Regions from separate parts of the Streptomyces sp. NBC_01460 genome, predicted to be linked through region 2. Evidence: predicted binding sites of a transcription regulator. Region 2 holds the regulator's gene; the other holds the start of a gene.
What was found. Region 2 encodes HspR, which represses chaperone genes until heat shock. Its sites were predicted from a motif close to TTGAGNNNNNNNNNCTCAA; they were not measured.
Positions count from the first base shown of each region.

Region 1: a site for HspR is predicted at 3,909-3,927, ahead of lon (endopeptidase La). Genes of this name have one in related genera too.

Region 1 covers NZ_CP109473.1:5,611,602-5,621,581, reverse strand. Annotated here, with positions in the region: gene OG488_RS25535 (MarR family winged helix-turn-helix transcriptional regulator) at 1-282, opposite strand, end outside; gene OG488_RS25530 (polysaccharide deacetylase family protein) at 585-1,337, shown strand; gene lon (endopeptidase La) at 1,457-3,886, opposite strand; gene OG488_RS25520 (spermidine synthase) at 4,225-4,908, shown strand; gene OG488_RS25515 (response regulator transcription factor) at 5,141-5,878, shown strand; gene OG488_RS25510 (HAMP domain-containing sensor histidine kinase) at 5,875-6,951, shown strand; gene OG488_RS25505 (multifunctional oxoglutarate decarboxylase/oxoglutarate dehydrogenase thiamine pyrophosphate-binding subunit/dihydrolipoyllysine-residue succinyltransferase subunit) at 7,212-9,980, shown strand, end outside.
Region 2 covers NZ_CP109473.1:4,009,981-4,019,960, forward strand. Annotated here, with positions in the region: gene OG488_RS17795 (MFS transporter) at 1-453, opposite strand, end outside; gene clpB (ATP-dependent chaperone ClpB) at 800-3,400, opposite strand; gene OG488_RS17805 (pyridoxamine 5'-phosphate oxidase family protein) at 3,538-3,939, shown strand; gene OG488_RS17810 ((2Fe-2S)-binding protein) at 4,049-4,369, opposite strand; gene OG488_RS17815 (hypothetical protein) at 4,366-4,659, opposite strand; gene OG488_RS17820 (helix-turn-helix transcriptional regulator) at 4,785-5,795, shown strand; gene OG488_RS17825 (helix-turn-helix transcriptional regulator) at 5,980-6,984, shown strand; gene OG488_RS17830 (heat shock protein transcriptional repressor HspR) at 7,013-7,459, opposite strand; gene dnaJ (molecular chaperone DnaJ) at 7,461-8,645, opposite strand; gene grpE (nucleotide exchange factor GrpE) at 8,739-9,389, opposite strand; gene dnaK (molecular chaperone DnaK) at 9,386-9,980, opposite strand, start outside.

The DNA.
Region 1 (9,980 bases), 1.6 Mb from region 2:
CCGCAGCTGCCGGCTCATGGTCGCCTTGCCCACCCCGAAGTAGGCGGCGAGATCCGTGGCGCGCTGACGCCCGGCCGACTCCAGCCGTACGAGGAGCCCGTACGCCGCGGCTTCCAGATTCGGATGGACCTCCCGGGCCATCTCCCCCGACGTGGCCCGCGCGCGGCGCAGGAAGACCGCCAACTCCCGCTCCAGCGCGAGGAACTCATGGTCCACGCCGCTCCCGGCCACCACGCCGGGTTCACTGCCGCTTCCGCTCCCGTGCACGTCAGCACCCCTCATACGCTTTCCCGCCGATGAAATTCTCTTTCAACTCCGGTCATCGCCGCAGCTGGGCCAGTATTTCGCAGGCGCGGGCCTCCGGCGGCTGCCAGGCCCTGGCACGGGACACGGGTCCGCGTCCGTAGCGACGCGGATGCCCTGGGCGGGACGTCCGCACCGCCCGCCACACACACCGTCGACGGTCCCCCTCCCTCCACTATGCACTGCACGTATACGCACTATGTATAGTCGCGGCGTGCCGCACCACCGGTGTGCGGCCGAGCCCTGGGGAGTGACGTGCTGTGTCTGTTGTGCCCGGAAAGATGACGCCCTTCGGCGCGGGGTTGGCCGCCGCCCTCGTGACGCTGCTCACGCTGACGCTCGGCGGCTGCTCGATGGAGACCACGGCTCCCGGGTCCGCCCGCGGCGACGCCGCGTCCGACGCCAAGGGCTCGTTCGGACCGGTGGACTGTCGCAGGGCCAAGTGCATCGCGCTGACCTTCGACGCGGGGCCCGCGGAGGACACCCCGCACCTGCTGGACGTCCTCAAGGAGAAGAAGGTGCCGGCCACGTTCTTCCTGCTGGGGAGGAACCACGTGCTGAAGCACCCGGAGACGGTGCGGCGCATCGCGGCCGAGGGCCACGAGGTCGCCAACCACACCTGGTCGCACGAGATCCTGACGGGGCGGAAGCCGGACGAGATTCGAGCCGAACTGGAGAAGACCCAGCTGGCGATCGAGAGGATCACCGGGAGGAAGCCCCGGCTGATGCGGCCTCCGCAGGGCCGTACCGACGACACCGTCTCCGGGATCTGCGAGGAGCTCGGACTCTCCCAGGTCCTGTGGAGCGCGACCGCCAAGGACTACTCCACGAACGACTCCGCGCTGATCAGGAAGCGGATACTCGACCAGGCCGGCAAGGACGGGATCATCCTGCTGCACGACATCTACAAGGGGACGGTGCCCGCGGTCCCGGGCATCATCGACACCCTGAAGAAGCGGGGCTTCACCTTCGTGACCGTCCCGCAGCTGATGGCCCCCGCCGAGCCCCGGCCCGGCACGGTCTACCGCCCCTGACCGGCCCCTGGCCCCTCGCCGCGCCGGGAGCCGCACGCGGAACGGTCCGCCCTCCAGGAGGAGGACGGACCGTCCGTACCGGCCGTCGGCATGGTGCCGCGCCCGTCACTGCGTGACGCCTACGCGGCGGCCGGGAGCCTGTCCCTCACCCCGGCCGAGGCCGGGGCGAGCGCGATCTCCAGCACCTGGCGGACATCGGTCACCGGGTGGACCTCCAGGGTGTCGAGGACCTCGGCCGGGACGTCGTCCAGGTCGGCCTCGTTGCGCTGGGGGATCACCACGGTGGTGATGCCCGCGCGGTGGGCGGCCAGCAGCTTCTGCTTCAGACCGCCGATCGGCAGCACCCGCCCGGTCAGTGAGACCTCGCCGGTCATCGCCACGTCGGTACGGACCAGCCGTCCGGAGAGCAGCGAGGCCAGCGCGGTCGTCAGGGTGATGCCGGCACTCGGGCCGTCCTTGGGGACCGCGCCCGCCGGGAAGTGGATGTGCACGCCCCGGTCCTTGAGGTCGGCGACCGGAAGCTCCAGCTCCGCTCCGTGCGAGCGCAGGAAGCTCAGCGCGATCTGCGCCGACTCCTTCATCACGTCGCCCAGCTGACCGGTCAGGGTCAGCCCGGACGCACCGGTCTCCGGATCGGCGAGCGACGCCTCGACGAACAGCACGTCGCCGCCGGCTCCCGTCACCGCGAGCCCGGTGGCCACGCCGGGCACCGCGGTGCGGCGCTCGGCCGGGTCCTGCGCGGACTCGGGTACGTGGTGCGGCCGTCCGATCAGACCCCGCAGGTCCTGCTCGGACACCGTGGACGGGAGCTCCCGCTCGCCCAGTTCGTGCTGGGCCGCGACCTTGCGGAGCAGCCGCGCGACGGCCCGCTCCAGGTTCCGCACCCCGGCCTCCCGGGTGTACTCGCCCGCCAGCTTGCGCAGCGCGGACTCGTCGAGGTCCACCTCGTCCTTCTCCAGACCCGCTCGCTCCAGCTGGCGCGGGAGCAGGTGGTCCCGGGCGATGACGACCTTCTCGTCCTCGGTGTAGCCGTCCAGGGTGACCAGCTCCATGCGGTCGAGCAGGGCCTCCGGGATGGAGTCGAGGACATTGGCCGTGGCCAGGAACACGACGTCGCTGAGGTCGAGTTCGACCTCCAGGTAGTGATCCCGGAAGGTGTGGTTCTGCGCCGGGTCGAGCACTTCGAGCAACGCGGCCGCCGGGTCGCCCCGGAAGTCCGAACCGACCTTGTCGATCTCGTCGAGCAGGACGACCGGGTTCATCGAACCGGCCTCCTTGATCGCCCGGACGATGCGCCCCGGAAGCGCGCCGACGTACGTACGCCGGTGGCCCCGGATCTCCGCCTCGTCCCGGACACCGCCGAGCGCGACCCGGACGAACTTGCGTCCCATGGAGTGCGCGACGCTCTCCCCGAGGGAGGTCTTCCCCACACCGGGCGGGCCGACCAGCGCCAGCACCGCGCCGCCGCGCCGGCCGCCGACCACACCGAGGCCGCGGTCCGCGCGGCGCTTGCGCACCGCGAGGTACTCGGTGATGCGCTCCTTCACGTCCTGCAGACCCGCGTGTTCGGCGTCGAGGACCTGCTGGGCGCCGCGGATGTCGTAGGCGTCCTCGGTCCGCTCGGTCCAGGGGAGCTCCAGGACGGTGTCCAGCCAGGTCCGGATCCAGGACCCCTCGGGGCTCTGGTCGGAGGAGCGCTCCAGCTTCTCGACCTCCTTGAGGGCGGCCTCACGGACGTGCTCGGGGAGATCCGCCGCCTCGACGCGGGTCCGGTAGTCGCCGGACTCGTCCTCCGGATCGCCGTTGAGCTCGGAGAGCTCCTTGCGCACGGCGTCGAGCTGGCGCCGCAGCAGGAATTCGCGCTGCTGCTTGTCGACGCCGTCCTGGACGTCCTTGGCGATGGACTCGGCTACGTCCTGTTCGGCGAGGTGCTCGCCGAGCCACTGGACGGCCAGCTTCAGGCGGGCGACCGCGTCCGCGGTCTCCAGCAGCTGGACCTTCTGGGCGGTGGTGAGGAAGGGCGAGTAACCGGAGTTGTCGGCGAGGGCGGAGATGTCCTCGATCTGCTGGACCCGGTCGACGACCTGCCAGGCACCGCGCTTCTTCAGCCAGCTGGTCGCGAGGGCCTTGTACTCCTTGGCGAGCTCGGCGGCCGAGCCCGGCAGGGGGTCGGGGAGGGACACGTCGATCCGGGTGCCCTCCACCCACAGGGCGTTCCCGGGCCCACTGGTCCCGGCACCGATCCTGACCCGGTCACGCGCCCGGATCAGGGCGCCCGGGTCACCGTCCGACAGGCGTCCGACCTGTTCGACGGTGCCCAGGACGCCGGTCCCGGTGTAGTTCCCGTCGATACGCGGCACGAGCAGCACCTCGGGCTTGCCGCCCCCGGGCCGCGCGACGGCCTGCGCTGCCTCCACGGCTGCGCGCACCTCCGCGTCCGACAGGTCGAGCGGCACCACCATTCCGGGCAGTACGACCTCGTCGTCCAGCGGCAGCACGGGCAGGTCGATCGGCGTGGACGCCTTGGTCGCGTTGGACTCTGCAGTCATGATCTCCCCTTCGGCAGGCAAGTTGAGCTATGTGGACTCAATGCTTGTGAGCCCTTACATGTTCCCCGGACCGTGTTCGCTCTCAGCGATCGTCCACGCCACCCGCCCCCACCTGCGCCGTTCCGGGGCCACGCCAGGTCCCGCTCCGAGCACCCGCCTCTACCGCAGCACCCGGCCGGCCACCGCCATTCCCGGCACGTCCGGGCCGGAGCCGCAGACCGCCCCGTCCGCCGGGAGGGTGACACCCCGGGAAACCGGTGGTCCAGGGACACGAGGCCGAGGAAGGATGGACCGCCGACGAACGCCCTGCCCCCTGCCGGAGAACCGGAGACCGCGCCATGCCCGTCACAGACGCCCCCAGCCCCGTCGTCCTCGACCGGCGCGACGGGCCGTTCGGCGAAGTGGTCCTGCGTCAGCGCGGCGACGACTTCGAGATCATCGCCAACGGGTGCTTCCTGATGGACACCTCCGACGGGCGCTCCGAACGCCTCCTCGTCGACGCGGCACTCGCCGCCCTGCCTGCCGGGCGGCCGGATCCGTCGGTGCTGATCGGCGGGCTCGGCGTCGGGTTCTCCCTGGTGCGCGCGGCCGACGAGCCCCGCTGGGGCCGCATCGCGGTCGTCGAGCGGGAGCGGGCCGTCGTCGACTGGCACCTCGACGGACCGCTCGGCCGGATCTCCGGGCCGGCGCTGGCCGATCCGCGCACCGAGATCCTCCGCGCGGACCTCGTGACCCACCTCCTGGCGACCACGGAGCGTTACGACGCCCTGTGCCTGGACATCGACAACGGCCCCGACTGGACCGTCACCCAGGACAACGAAAGCCTCTACTCGCCCGCCGGTCTCGCGGTCTGCCGGGAGCGTCTGACGCCCGGCGGAGTCCTCGCCGTGTGGTCCGCGCAGCCGTCCCCGGACTTCGGGAAAGCCTTGCGGAATGCCGGATTCCACGCAGTAACGACCGAAGAAGTAGCCGTTGCCCGAGGTGTTCCGGACGTGGTCCATCTCGCACTCCGGAGCGACTGAACCCCCACCCGGTATGCGCATCCCGGTCCTGCCACGGATCAGGCACCACAACTCCGCCGATCCGTCTCCTTTCCGCGGGTAACACCTTCACGACGGACAACACCCTGCGTAGCCGAGAGGCGTCCTCTGCCTTTACGCTGCTGACCGGCACAAGGGATCACCGACGAAATCCACAAGCGACAACCGTGCCTCCGGGGGAATGGCCTCCGCGAGAACGGGCAGGGGCGGGGCGATGGAACAGACACACACCACCCACAACGGCGTCGCGGCCACCCCCGGGGCTCAGCGCCGGGTGCTGGTGGTCGAGGACGACGCGACAATCGTCGACGCCATTTCCGCCCGGCTGCGGGCCGAGGGCTTCCTGGTGCAGACCGCACTGGACGGGCCGGCGGCCGTGGACGCGGCCGAGGCCTGGCAGCCCGATCTGATGGTGCTCGACATCATGCTTCCGGGCTTCGACGGCCTGGAGGTCTGCCGTCGCGTGCAGGCGCAGCGCCCCGTACCGGTGCTGATGCTCACCGCACGCGACGACGAGACCGACATGCTGGTCGGGCTCGGGGTCGGCGCCGACGACTACATGACCAAACCGTTCTCCATGCGGGAGCTGGCGGCCCGGGTCCACGTGCTGCTGCGCCGGGTCGAGCGGGCCGCGCTGGCCGCGGTGACGCCGCGCAGCGGCATCCTCCGCCTCGGCGAGCTGGAGATCGACCACGCGCAGCGCCGCGTCCGGGTGCGCGCCGACGACGTCCACCTCACGCCGACCGAGTTCGACCTGCTGGTCTGCCTGGCCAACACACCGCGTGCGGTGCTGTCCCGGGAACAGCTGCTGGCCGAGGTCTGGGACTGGGCCGACGCCTCCGGGACCCGTACGGTCGACAGCCACATCAAGGCGCTGCGCCGGAAGATCGGCGCCGAGCGGATCCGCACCGTGCACGGCGTCGGCTACGCCCTGGAGACACCCGCGCCATGACGCGGCCCGGCTCAGGACTGCGGCCGTTCTCGATCAAGGCCAAGCTGGGCACGCTCGTGGTGGTCTCCGTGTTCATCACGACCGGACTGCTGATCGTCGCCCTGCGGACCAGGACCGAATTCCGGTTCATCACGGTCTTCTCGGTGATCGCCACCCTGCTGATCACCCAGTTCGTGGCGCACGGACTGACCGCGCCGCTGGACGAGATGCGCGCCGTGGCGCGGTCGATCTCGCACGGCGACTACACGAGACGCGTGAGCGGCGCCGGACGCCGCGACGAGCTCGGCGACCTGGCGCAGACGATCAACCGCATGGCGGACGATCTGGAGGCGGAGGACCGGCACCGCAAGGAGCTGGTGGCCAATGTCTCCCATGAGCTGCGCACACCCATCGCCGCACTCAGAGCCGTGCTGGAGAACGTGGTGGACGGGGTGTCCGCCGCGGACCCCGAGACGATGCGCACGGCCCTGAAACAGACCGAGCGCCTCGGCCGGCTGGTGGAGACCCTGCTGGACCTCTCCCGGCTGGACAACGGGGTGGTGGCCATCAAGGCGCGCCGCTTCGAGGTGTGGCCCTACCTGTCGGGCGTGCTGAAGGAGGCGAATCTCGCAGCCTCCCAGCGCCGCCTCTCCTCAGGTTCCGGCAACCACTCCCGTACGGACGTCCATCTGCATCTCGACGTGTCACCGCCCGAGCTGACGGCGCACGCGGACGCGGAACGCCTGCACCAGGTGGTCGCCAACCTCATCGACAACGCCGTCAAGCACAGCCCCCCGCACGGCCGGGTCACGGTGCTGGCGCGGCGCGGGGAGTATCCCGAGTCGCTGGAGCTGGAGGTCGTCGACGAGGGGCCCGGCATCCCGGAGGCGGAGCGCCACCGGGTCTTCGAGCGCTTCAACCGCGGCCAGGCGCCCTCCCCACACGGCCCCGGCAGCGACGGCGGTACGGGGCTCGGGCTCGCCATCGCCCGCTGGGCCGTGGATCTCCACGGCGGCCGCATCGGCGTGGCCGAATCCGCCCGTGGCTGCCGAATCCAGGTCACTCTTCCGGGCATGCATCAGCTGCACGATTGACCCCGCGTTCGAAGCGGAGGGCCCCGTTTCTCCTTCCAGGCCGGGAAAGAGATACGGTCGAAGGGGCCGTACCACCGGCCTCGCGTACCCGAAGGGCAGCGGAACCCTGCTTGTTTCCCGCCATTTCATGCGCCGAAACCCGGCTTCCGATGTGATGTGCACGACGAAGACCGGCCCGGCCTGCACGTAACGGCTGCGGAGGCGTAGCCTTGATTTCCGCTGTCCATCACCTTGTGAAGCGGAAGAGGGCGGTTGCCGCCGTGTCGTCTCAGTCCCCCAGTAACTCGAGCATCTCGACCGATCAAGAAGCAGGCTCCGGGTCCAACCCGGCGGCCGCTTTCGGCCCCAATGAGTGGCTCGTCGACGAGATCTACCAGCAGTACCTCCAGGATCCGAATTCGGTCGACCGTGCCTGGTGGGACTTCTTCGCCGACTACAAGCCGGGTACGTCCGGCACGGCGGACAAGCCCGTCCCCGCACCTGCGGGAGCGGTGACCCCGGCTCCGGCCGCCACCGCTGCGAGCGCAGTGAACAACACCGCTCCGGCGCAGGCCGCGGCGCAGGCTCCGGCCGCGCCCCCGGCTGCCCCTGCCGCACCCGCGGCCGCCGCACCGGCGGCTCCGGCCGCCCCCGCCAAGGCAGCGCCCGCGAAGGCGGCCCCGGCCGCCGCGAAGGCGGACGCCTCCACCGAGGCCCCGGCCGGCCCCGAGTACGTGACGCTGCGCGGCCCGTCGGCCGCCGTCGCGAAGAACATGAACGCCTCGCTGGAGCTGCCGACGGCGACGTCCGTCCGCGCCGTGCCGGTGAAGCTGCTCTTCGACAACCGCATCGTCATCAACAACCACCTGAAGCGGGCGCGTGGCGGGAAGATCTCCTTCACGCACCTCATCGGGTACGCGATGGTGCAGGCCCTCAAGGCCATGCCGTCGATGAACCACTCGTTCGCGGTCAAGGACGGCAAGCCGACCCTGGTCAAGCCCGAGCACGTCAACCTCGGTCTGGCCATCGACCTGGTGAAGCCGAACGGCGACCGCCAGCTCGTCGTCGCGGCCATCAAGAAGGCCGAGACGCTCAACTTCTTCGAGTTCTGGCAGGCCTACGAGGACATCGTCCGCCGTGCGCGCGTCGGCAAGCTCGGCATGGACGACTTCTCCGGTGTCACGGCCTCCCTGACCAACCCCGGCGGCATCGGCACCGTCCACTCGGTGCCCCGCCTGATGCCCGGACAGGGCCTCATCATGGGCGTCGGCGCGATGGACTACCCGGCGGAGTTCCAGGGCACCTCGCAGGACACCCTGAACAAGCTCGGCATCTCGAAGGTCATGACCCTGACCTCGACGTACGACCACCGCGTGATCCAGGGTGCGGCGTCCGGCGAGTTCCTGCGCGTGCTGGCCCAGCTCCTGCTCGGCGAGAACGAGTTCTACGACGAGATCTTCAAGGCGCTGCGCATCCCCTACGAGCCGGTCCGCTGGCTCAAGGACATCGACGCCTCGCACGACGACGACGTCACCAAGGCCGCGCGGGTCTTCGAGCTGATCCACTCCTACCGGGTCCGCGGTCACGTGATGGCCGACACCGACCCGCTGGAGTACCGCCAGCGCAAGCACCCCGACCTGGACATCACCGAGCACGGCCTCACCCTGTGGGACCTGGAGCGCGACTTCGCGGTCGGCGGCTTCGCCGGCAAGACGATGATGAAGCTCCGCGACATCCTCGGTGTCCTGCGTGAGTCGTACTGCCGCACCACCGGCATCGAGTTCATGCACATCCAGGAGCCGAAGGAGCGCAAGTGGCTCCAGGACCGGGTGGAGCGTCCGCGCCCCGCTCCGGAGCGCGAGGAGCAGCTGCGGATCCTGCGCCGCCTCAACGCCGCCGAGGCGTTCGAGACGTTCCTGCAGACCAAGTACGTCGGCCAGAAGCGGTTCTCGCTGGAGGGCGGCGAGTCCGTCATCCCGCTGCTCGACGCGGTCATCGACTCCGCCGCCGAGGCCCGCCTCGACGAGGTCGTCATCGGCATGGCCCACCGCGGCCGGCTGAACGTCCTGGCGAACATCGTGGGCAAGTCGTACGCGCAGATCTTCCGGGAGTTCGAGGGCAACCTCGACCCGCGGTCGATGCACGGCTCCGGCGACGTCAAGTACCACCTGGGCGCCGAGGGCACCTTCACCGGTCTGGACGGCGAGCAGATCAAGGTCTCGCTGGCCGCCAACCCCTCGCACCTGGAGGCCGTCGACCCGGTCCTCGAGGGCATCGCCCGCGCCAAGCAGGACATCATCAACAAGGGCGGCACGGACTTCACGGTCCTGCCCGTGGCGCTCCACGGCGACGCGGCCTTCGCCGGCCAGGGCGTCGTGGCCGAGACGCTCAACATGTCGCAGCTGCGCGGCTACCGCACCGGCGGCACCGTGCACGTGGTGATCAACAACCAGGTCGGCTTCACCGCCGCCCCGGAGTCCTCGCGCTCCTCGATGTACGCCACGGACGTGGCGCGCATGATCGAGGCGCCGATCATCCACGTCAACGGCGACGACCCGGAGGCCGTGGTCCGCGTCGCGCGGCTCGCCTTCGAGTACCGGCAGACGTTCAACAAGGACGTCGTGATCGACCTCATCTGCTACCGCCGTCGCGGTCACAACGAGGGCGACAACCCGGAGTTCACCAACCCGCAGATGTACACCCTGATCGACAAGAAGCGCTCGGTGCGCAAGCTCTACACCGAGTCCCTCATCGGTCGTGGCGACATCACGCTGGAAGAGGCCGAGCAGGCCCTCCAGGACTTCCAGGGCCAGCTGGAGAAGGTCTTCGCGGAGGTCCGCGAGGCCACCTCGGCGCCGTCCCAGCCGCATGTCCCGGACGTGCAGGCGGAGTTCCCGGTCTCGGTGGGCACCGCGGTCTCCTCGGAGGTCGTGAAGCTGATCGCCGAGTCCCAGGTCAACATCCCCGACGGCATCACGGTGCACCCGCGCCTGATGCCCCAGATGCAGCGCCGCGCCGCCTCGGTGGAGAACGGCACGATCGACTGGGGC
Region 2 (9,980 bases):
CCCGTGCTCGTACAGGCGGTCGCCGAGCACGGACGGCATCAGGGCGCCCTGTGAGGCACCGAACGGGGCCTCACAGAGCTGCGCCAGCACGAGCAGTCCGGCCAGCAGGGGCAGCGGCGTGCCGGGCAGAGCCATCAGCCCGACGAGGACGGCGCGCACCAGGTCGCAGCCGATCATGACCGTACGACGGGGGAACCGGTCCGCGAGCCCGGTCAGGAGCACGCCGGAGAGGAGGGCGGGCAGGGTGGTCAGGGCGTAGGTCGCCGCGGTCCAGCCGGCCGACTCGGTGCGTTCGAACACCAGCAGGGACAGTGCCACCCGCGCCAGCTGGTCGCCCAGGACCGACTGCGCGTAAGCCGCCCACAGGGTACGAAATTCTCTCTGGCGAATGAGGCTTTCACTTCTGCAATCCTTCGGCTCCGCACTCGCCTCGCCGGGTATCCGCTCCGTCATGCGCGTACCCTACCGGTTTCCTAATTACTCACTGCCGCCCTTCGGGGAAAAGAAAAGCGCCCGTAGTGGCCGATATTGCGCCGTACGCGATCACGGGCACAAACATCGATACGACTTCGGTCGAGGGTGCGGATATGTATCGGCCCGATACAAAAAACGACGGTCCGGGCGGTGCCGCGCCCGCCATTCGGCCACGGAATGGAAATTTTCGGCTCAATTTGGCGGGCGGTTCGCGGGAGGTTCCGCCGAGGATGCGTGCCGGATGCACACATCAATGCGCGGGTCGCTCACACCGATGTCCCCGGCCGGGGCACGAAGCCTCGGCCGGGGACATCGGGGGAGCGGTCTACAGGGTCTTGGCCGCCGCCGCGGTCCCCACGATCAGCCCGTCACCGGCCCGGTCCACCCGGACCGTGTCGCCGTCCCTGACCTCACCCGCGAGGATCTCCTTCGCGAGCCGGTCGCCGATCGCCGTCTGGATGAGCCGGCGCAGCGGCCGGGCGCCGTAGGCCGGGTCGTTGCCCTCCTCGGCGAGCCAGGCCAGGGCCTCCGGCGTGACGTCGAGCCGGATCCTGCGGTCGGCCAGCCGGTCGGCCAGCCGGCCCACCTGGAGCCCCGCGATGTGGGCGAGCTCGTCGCCGGACAGCGCCGAGAAGACGACCAGGTCGTCGAGCCGGTTGAGGAACTCCGGCTTGAACGAGGCCCGCACGACCTCCAGGACCCGCTCCTTCTTCACCTCGGGCTCGGTGAGCGGATCGACCAGGTACTGGCTGCCCAGGTTCGACGTGAGGATCAGGATGGTGTTGCGGAAGTCCACCGTCCTGCCCTGCCCGTCGGTGAGCCTGCCGTCGTCGAGCACCTGGAGCAGGATGTCGAAGACCTCGGGGTGGGCCTTCTCGACCTCGTCCAGCAGCACGACGCTGTACGGACGCCGGCGGACCGCCTCGGTGAGCTGGCCGCCCTCCTCGTAGCCGACGTAGCCGGGCGGGGCACCGACGAGCCGGGCGACGCTGTGCTTCTCGCTGTACTCGCTCATGTCGATGCGGATCATGGCCCGCTCGTCGTCGAACAGGAAGTCCGCGAGGGCCTTCGCCAGCTCCGTCTTGCCGACCCCGGTCGGACCGAGGAAGAGGAACGAGCCGGTGGGCCGGTCGGGGTCGGCGATGCCGGCCCGGGTACGGCGCACGGCGTCCGACACGGCCCGGACGGCCTCGGCCTGGCCGATCAGCCGCCTGCCCAGTTCGGACTCCATCCGCAGCAGCTTCTGGGTCTCGCCCTCCAGGAGCCGTCCGGCCGGGATGCCGGTCCAGGCACCGACGACGTCGGCGATGTCGTCCGGGCCCACCTCCTCCTTGACCATGGTGTCCTGGGCGGCCTCCTGCTCCGCCTCGTCCGCCTCGGCCAGCTCGCGCTCCAGGCCGGGGATCTCCCCGTACAGCAGCTTGGACGCGGTGTCGAAGTCGCCGTCGCGCTGGGCGCGCTCGGCCTGGCCGCGCAGCTCGTCGAGGCGCTCCTTGAGCTCACCGACGCGGTTCAGGCCCTCCTTCTCCTTCTCCCAGCGGGCGGTGAGACCGCGCAGCTCCTCCTCCTTGTCGGCGAGGTCCCGGCGGATCTTGTCCAGGCGCTGCTTGGAGCCCTCGTCGCTCTCGTTCTTGAGGGCCAGCTCCTCCATGTGCAGGCGGTCGACGGACCGCTGGAGCTCGTCGATCTCCAGCGGCGAGGAGTCGATCTCCATGCGGAGCCGCGAGGCCGCCTCGTCGACGAGGTCGATGGCCTTGTCGGGGAGGAAGCGGGAGGTGATGTAGCGGTCGGACAGGGTCGCGGCGGCCACCAGCGAGGAGTCCGCGATCTGGACCTTGTGGTGGGCCTCGTAGCGGCCCTTGAGGCCCCGCAGGATGGCGATGGTGTCCTCGACGGACGGCTCGGCGACCAGGACCTGCTGGAAGCGGCGCTCCAGGGCGGGGTCCTTCTCGATCCGCTCGCGGTACTCGTCCAGCGTGGTGGCACCGACCATGCGGAGCTCACCGCGGGCGAGCATCGGCTTGAGCATGTTGCCCGCGTCCATCGCGGAGTCGCCGCCCGCGCCCGCGCCGACGACGGTGTGCAGCTCGTCGATGAAGGTGATGACCTGGCCGTCGCTCTCCTTGATCTCGGAGAGGACGGTCTTGAGGCGTTCCTCGAACTCGCCGCGGTACTTGGCGCCCGCGACCATCGCGCCGAGGTCCAGGGAGACGAGCCGCTTGTTGCGCAGGGACTCCGGGACGTCGCCCTTGACGATGCGCTGGGCGAGCCCCTCGACGACGGCCGTCTTGCCGACGCCGGGCTCACCGATGAGCACGGGGTTGTTCTTCGTGCGGCGCGACAGCACCTGCACGACGCGGCGGATCTCCTGGTCGCGGCCGATGACCGGGTCCAGCTTGCCCTCGCGCGCGGCGGCCGTGAAGTCGGTGCCGAACTTCTCCAGCGCCTTGTACTGGCCCTCGGGGTCGGGAGTGGTCACCCGGCGTCCTCCCCTGCTCTTCTCGAATGCGTCCAGCAGCTTCTTCGCACGTGCTCCCTGCCCGTCGAGGATCTCACCGGCGCGGCCGCCCTTCGCCGCGAGGGCGATCAGCAGGTGCTCGGTGGAGAGGTAGTCGTCGCCGAGCTCCTTGGCCCGCTGGTCGGCGTCGGCGATGACGGCGAGCAGCTCGCGGCTCGGCTGCGGCGGGGCGACGGTCGATCCGGTGACGCTGGGCAGCGAGCCGAGGAGCCGTTCCGTCTCCTCGCGCACGGCCACCTGGTCGGCGTCGACGGCGGCCAGCAGGTCGGTGATGTTCGCGTTGTCCTCGCCCGCGAGCAGCGCAAGCAGCAGATGCCCGGGGGTCAGATCGGGATGACCGTCCTTGACGGCCCTGCTGGTGGCCGCGTTGAGGGCGTCCCGGCTCTTGTTGGTCAGCTCGGCGTCCACGGGCTCTGTCTCCTCCTCGTGCTGGTACTTCACGGAACCATGACTCGCACAACGGGTACAAAGTTGAGTCTATTCCACTCAAGGCTGATAGGAGTACTCCCGGGGCCGCCGGTTCCCTCCTTCTCTAGGCTGACCCCATGCCTGACGTACGCAACCTCGGCGCCGAGTACCTCGACTTCTGGCGGGAACGCCACGTGTGCACCTTGACCACGCTCCGCCCGGACGGCACACCCCATGTCGTGCCCGTGGGGGTGACGTACGACCCGGAGACACGGCTCGCCCGCGTCATCACCGGCGGGAACACGAGGAAGGCGGCCCACGTCCTGGCGGCGGGCCCCGAGGGCGCGCGGGTCGCGGTCTGCCAGATGCAGGGGCGCCGCTGGGCCACTCTGGAGGGCCGGGCGGTCGTGCGCACGGAGCCCGGGGAGATCGAGGACGCGGTACGCCGCTACGCGGAGCGCTACGAGCGCACCCCGCGGCACAATCCCGAGCGGATCGTCATCGAGATCGCCGTCGACAGGGCTCTCGGAAACGCCTGAGGAATTCGGAGGAATTCCGGGCAGCACAACGGCGCCATCGTGTTCAGGTCACGATGGCGCCGCTGTGTGGGGGAAGTGCCGGAACGATTTGGAACGACGGGGGAATCGTTCAGGCACTGCGGGGGGTGGCGGAAATGGCTTCTTGTTCGAACAGCTCGTGGTCGCGCTGATCGAGATTCACGAAGATCATGCCGTATCTCACGGCACAACGAACCGGTTGCGGCGCGCCGCGGGGCCGGCGAAGACAGCGATAGGCGCGGATGTCGTCATCCGTTTCCATCACGACGACGATCGGCTCTCCGAACAGGGTGACCATCAACGAATCGCCCTGGCGGGTAAGTGCCGTGAGCAGATCGATGAAATGCCACCCTGAGCGATACGCCGTGGCCATCTCCCGCCGGAAGGTGCGGTCGTCCGGTGGGGTGGTCATGCGGCCGCTGCGCCGGCCGGCGCACTCCAGCTGATCTCACCGGGAGCGGCGGCGGGCATGCCCCAGCTGATCTCACCGGGAGCAGGCGCGGCCTGTACGGACCAGCTGATCTCACCGGGAGCAGCCGCGGGCGTCCCCCAGCTGATCTCGCCAGGCGCCGACGCCGCCTGGACGGACCAGCTGATCTCGCCAGGCGTCGCCGCCTGCTCGGACCAACTGATCTCGCCGGTTCCGGCCGCCCCGCCCGCCACGCCGAGGCCCAGGGCCGCGACGAAAGCGGCGGCAAGCACCGAGCGAAGCATTCGCTTATACATAGTCGGCTTCGTCCTCACTTGTGGATTCTTCTCCCCCGCCTCCACGACGATGTCTCACCCGAGCCCCCCAACGCCACTGGGACGATGCATCATGTTCCTGCATGTTCAGGAACCTGGGGGGTGGAGATATGACCACAAGTGACACAACACAGACACATCCTCACGGGGTCACCGAACTATGCGAAGAGGGAAAGCGTCTTTACGCCAGCGCGTTGCGCTCGGGGCGGATCTCCCGCTCGGAGGTGAGTCCCGCACCCTGCCTGATGGACTTCGCACTCCTGCACCCGGACCCGGACGATACGACATGGCTCCGGCCCGTTCCGCCGTCCGCCGCCCTCGCCCAGCGCCTGCACCCCTTGGAACGCGAGATCAAGGAGCGCCGGCGGCGCTCCGTCGAACTGGCGGAGTCCTTCGAGATGTTCATGGACATCAGCGCCCAGGACCCCCCGACGACCCACGCCATCACGGTGCTCGAGGGCGGCAACAGGATCAACGCGGCGCTGGACCTCGCCACGGCCGAGTGCCACACGGAGGTGCTCACCGTCCAGCCCGGCGGGGACCGGGGCGAGGACCGGCTCAGCGAGGGCCTGGAGCGGGCCCTCTCGGTGGTCAACCGGGGCGTCAGCATGCGCACGCTCTACCAGCACACCGTCCGCCACAGTCAGGGCACGCTGGCCTACGCCGCCCGCCTCGCCCAGGACAAGGTGGAGATACGCACGCTGGAGGAACTCATCGAGCGTCTCCTCGTCTTCGACCGGACGGTCGCCTTCATACCCGCCCAGAACGACGACCAGGTCGCCCTGGAACTCCGCCACCCCGGCCTCGTCAACTACCTGGTGAAGGTTTTCGAACAGCTGTGGAGCCGAGCGTCCCCGCTGCTCGGGGAAGCCCGCTACGACCCGCCGACCAAGGGGATCAGCGGTGTCCAGCGTTCCATAGCGCAGCTCCTCGTCGAAGGGCATGTGGACGATTCCATAGCCCGCCGGCTCGGCATGAACGTACGCACCTGCAGGGCCCACGTGGCGAAGCTGTCCGCCACCCTGGGCAGCACGAGCCGCGCCCAGCTCGGGTACCTGATCGCGCGGTCAGGAATTCTGGACCAGGAATCCTGACCGTGCGCCCACCCGGAACATCCCCACCCCGGACCGAGGGCGCGACCGCGCACCGGGGGAGAGCACGGTGGCGCACGGATGTGCCGGGAGAGTCCCCTGCACTCCCGGCAGCTCCACACTCCCCCCTGAGCCGCGCGTGCACCACGGTCATGTTGTTGCAGTGCAGGAAGTGAGGGGTGGTCACATCACGACCGACGAGGCAAACCCGGCCCATTCGCACGGACCGGCGGAGCTCTGTGCCACCGGCCTGCGCCTGTACGAGGAGGCGTTGGCCGCGGGGCGCATCCTCCGCGCCGGGCTCACGGACGCTCCCTGCCTGATCGACATGGGACTCGTCCGGTCCCAGCCGGGCGACGCCGCGTGGATGCGCCCCGTGCCACCGTCCGCCGCCCTGGCCCACCTGCTCCAGCCGATCACCCGCGAACTGGACGAACGCGTCCAGCTGGCCGCCGCGCTCAGTCGCTCGCTGACCCCCCTGGCATCGGTCGCGAGCGCCGATCCCGACCTGGCGATCACGCTCCTGGAAGGGAACCCGGCGATCGAGGCGGCCCTGCGGGAGGCCAGCGCCGCCGTCAGCGAACAGGTCCTCACGGCCCAGCCCGGCAGCGACCGGCCCCGGAAGGGGATCCAGGGGGGAATCGACAACGCCAGGACGGCCATCGGGCGCGGAGCCCGGCTCCGGCACATCTACCAGCACCCGGCGCGCTACAGCACCACCGTCCGGGACTACCTCGCCCAGATCTCCCCCGAGGACCTGCGGGTGCGGACCACGGAGCTGACCGTGGAACGGCTGATCATCTTCGACCGCAGCGTCGCCTTCATCCCCGCGGCGCCCGACCGCCGGACCGCCCTCCGCATCCGGCACCCCTCGCTCGTCGACTACCTGATCCAGGTCTACGAGGTCCTCTGGGCCGGGGCCACGCCCTTCGCCCAGCAACTGCCGTCCTCCGCCCCGGGCGTCCAGGTCACAGCCGTCCAGCAGAGCGTCGCCCGCCTGCTCGCCGAGGGACACGTCGACGACGTCGTGGCGCGCAAGCTGGGCATCAGCGTCCGCACCTGCCGCTCCCACATCGCCCGGCTCATGCAGGCTCTCGGGGCCACGAGCCGCACCCATCTCGGGGTCCTCATCGTGCACGCCGGCATCGTGGAGGCCCCCGGCACACGCGAAGGGCCCGCCACCGAGTCCTGAGACTCCGGGCGGGCCCTGTCCGGCCTGCTCAGTCCTTCGGCCTCTTCGGCCGCCAGACCACCAGGGCGCCGGTCTGCTGCACGTCCTGGTACGGCACCAGGTCGCGCCGGTAGGAGGCGTGCACCTGGGCCTCACGCTGCTGCATGGCCACGGCCGCGCCGTCCACCGCCGCCGAGAGCTCGGCGACGCGCTGCTGGAGCGCGGCGACCTGGTTCTCCAGCTCGATGATGCGCTTGATGCCGGCGAGGTTGATGCCCTCGTCCTGCGACAGCTGCTGCACGGTGCGCAGCAGCTCGATGTCACGGGCCGAGTAGCGCCGGCCACGCCCGGCCGTACGGTCCGGCGAGACCAGGCCGAGACGGTCGTACTGGCGCAGTGTCTGCGGGTGCAGGCCCGAGAGCTGGGCCGCGATCGAGATCACGTAGACCGGCGATTCGTCGGTCAGCTGGTACGGATTGCGTCGACGGCCGTCCATCTCAAGCTCCCTTCGCAGCCTGGAACAGCTCCGCCCGCGGGTCCTCCCCCGCGGTCGCCTTCCGGTAGGCCTCCAGCGCGTCCTGGGCGTCCGCGCCGAGGTCCGTGGGGACGGACACCTCCACGGTGACCAGGAGGTCGCCCCGGGTGCCGTCCTTGCGCACGGCGCCCTTGCCCCGGGCCCGCATGGTACGTCCGTTGGGCGTGCCGGCCGGGAGTTTCAGGGTGACCGGAGGCCCTCCGAGCGTCGGGACCTTCACCTCGCCGCCGAGCGCCGCCTCCGGGAAGGTGACGGGCACCGTGACGGTGAGGTTGTCGCCCTTGCGTCCGAAGACCGGGTGGGCGTCGACGTGGACGACGACGTACAGGTCGCCGGCCGGGCCGCCGCGCTCGCCCGGGCTGCCCTTGCCGCGCAGCCGGATCCGCTGGCCGTCCAGCACCCCCGCGGGGATCCTGACCTGCATCGTGCGGGCCGACTTCGCGCGGCCGCTGCCCTTGCAGACCTCGCAGGGGTCCTGGGCGATGAGGCCCCGGCCCTTGCAGTCCACGCAGGGATCGGTCAGCGAGAACCCGCCGCCGGTGCCGCGCGACACCTGTCCGGTGCCGACACAGGTCGGGCAGACCCTCGGGGTGCCGTTCTTGTCGCCGGTGCCCGAACACGCCTTGCACGGGGCCTGGCTGGACATCCGCAGCGGGACCGTGGCCCCGTCGACCGCCTCGGTGAAGCTGAGCGTCACCTCGGACTCGATGTCCTGGCCGCGGCGCGGCTGGACACGTGTGCCGCCGCCGCCCCGGTTGAACAGCCCGCCGAAGACGTCGCCGATGCCGCCACCGCCGAACCCTCCGGCGCCGGCGGTCTGGCCGCCGCCCGGGGCACCCCCGAAGAGGTCGCCCAGGTCGAAGTTGAAGTTGCCGCCCGCGCCGCCGGGACCCGCCCGGAAGCCTCCGTTGCCGAAGAGGGCGCGCGCCTCGTCGTACTCCTTGCGCTTCTTCGGGTCGCCGAGGACGTCGTTCGCCTCGGAGATCTCCTTGAAGCGCTCCTCGGCCTTGGCGTCACCCTTGTTGGCGTCCGGGTGGTACTCGCGGGCGAGCTTCCGGTACGCCTTCTTGACCTCGGCGTCGGTGGCGTCCTTGGGGACGCCGAGAACCTTGTAGTAGTCCTTCTCGACGAAGTCCTTCGTGCTCATCGACGTCCCTCCTTCCGGACGATCGGCCGTGCGGCCGGCCCCGTGGCCGGCCGCACGCCCCGTCGGTGTTCACCGCAGTGGTCGGACGGAATGTCAGACCTCTTCGGTGCCACCGCTCTCCTCGTCGTCTGCCTTCTCTTCCTTCGCCGCCGCGGGCGTGGCGCCCGGCTGCGGCTCGGCCACGGCCACCCGCGCGGGGCGGATGGTGCGCTCCCCGATGCGGTACCCAGGCTGCAGGATCGCCACGCAGGTCGTCTCGGTGACGTCCGGCGCGTACGAGTGCATCAGGGCCTCGTGGATCGTCGGGTCGAAGGGCTCGCCCTCCTTGCCGAACTGCTGGAGGCCCAGCTTCGCGACGACCGTCTCCAGGGATTCGGCCACCGACTTGAAGCCGCCCACGAGCTCGCCGTGCTCCCGGGCCCGCCCGACGTCGTCGAGGACGGGCAGGAGCTCGGTCAGCAGACCCGCCGCCGCGACCTCCTTGACCGTCACCCGGTCGCGCTCGACGCGGCGACGGTAGTTCTGGTACTCGGCCTGGAGCCGCTGGAGGTCGGCCGTCCGCTCACTGAGCGCGGTACGGACCTGGTCCAGCTGGGCCGTCAGGGCCGCTGTCTGCTGTACGTCCCCGGCCGGGGCCGCCGCCTCCTCCTCGGAGGGGGTGGCGGCCTTCGACTCGACGTCGTCGGAGTTGGCGCCGGAGGGGACGTCAGGCTTCTCGTCGAAGCCCGGAGTCTCCTCGGTCACGCCGCACCGCCCTTCTGGTCCTTCTCGTCGTCCACGATCTCGGCGTCGACGACGTCGTCGTCCTTGGCCTGACCGTCGCCCGGCGCCTCGGCACCCGGCTCGGCGCCCTCGGACTGGGCGTTGGCGTACATCGCCTGGCCCAGCTTCTGGGAGACGGCCGCGACCTTCTCGGTGGCGGTACGGATCTCGGCGGTGTCCTCGCCCTTGAGCTTCTCCTTCAGCTCGGTGAGCGCGGTCTCCACCTCCGTCTTCACGTCACCGGGGACCTTGTCCTCGTTGTCCTTGAGGAACTTCTCCGTCTGGTAGACGAGCTGCTCGCCCTGGTTGCGCGACTCGGCGGCCTCACGACGGCGGTGGTCCTCGTCGGCGTACTGCTCGGCCTCTTCGCGCATCCGGTTGACCTCGTCCTTCGGCAGCGAGGAGCCACCGGTGACGGTCATCTTCTGCTCCTTGCCGGTGCCGAGGTCCTTGGCGGCGACGTGCATGATGCCGTTGGCGTCGATGTCGAAGGCGACCTCGATCTGCGGCACGCCACGCGGGGCCGGCGGCAGGCCGGTGAGCTCGAACATCCCGAGCTTCTTGTTGTACGCC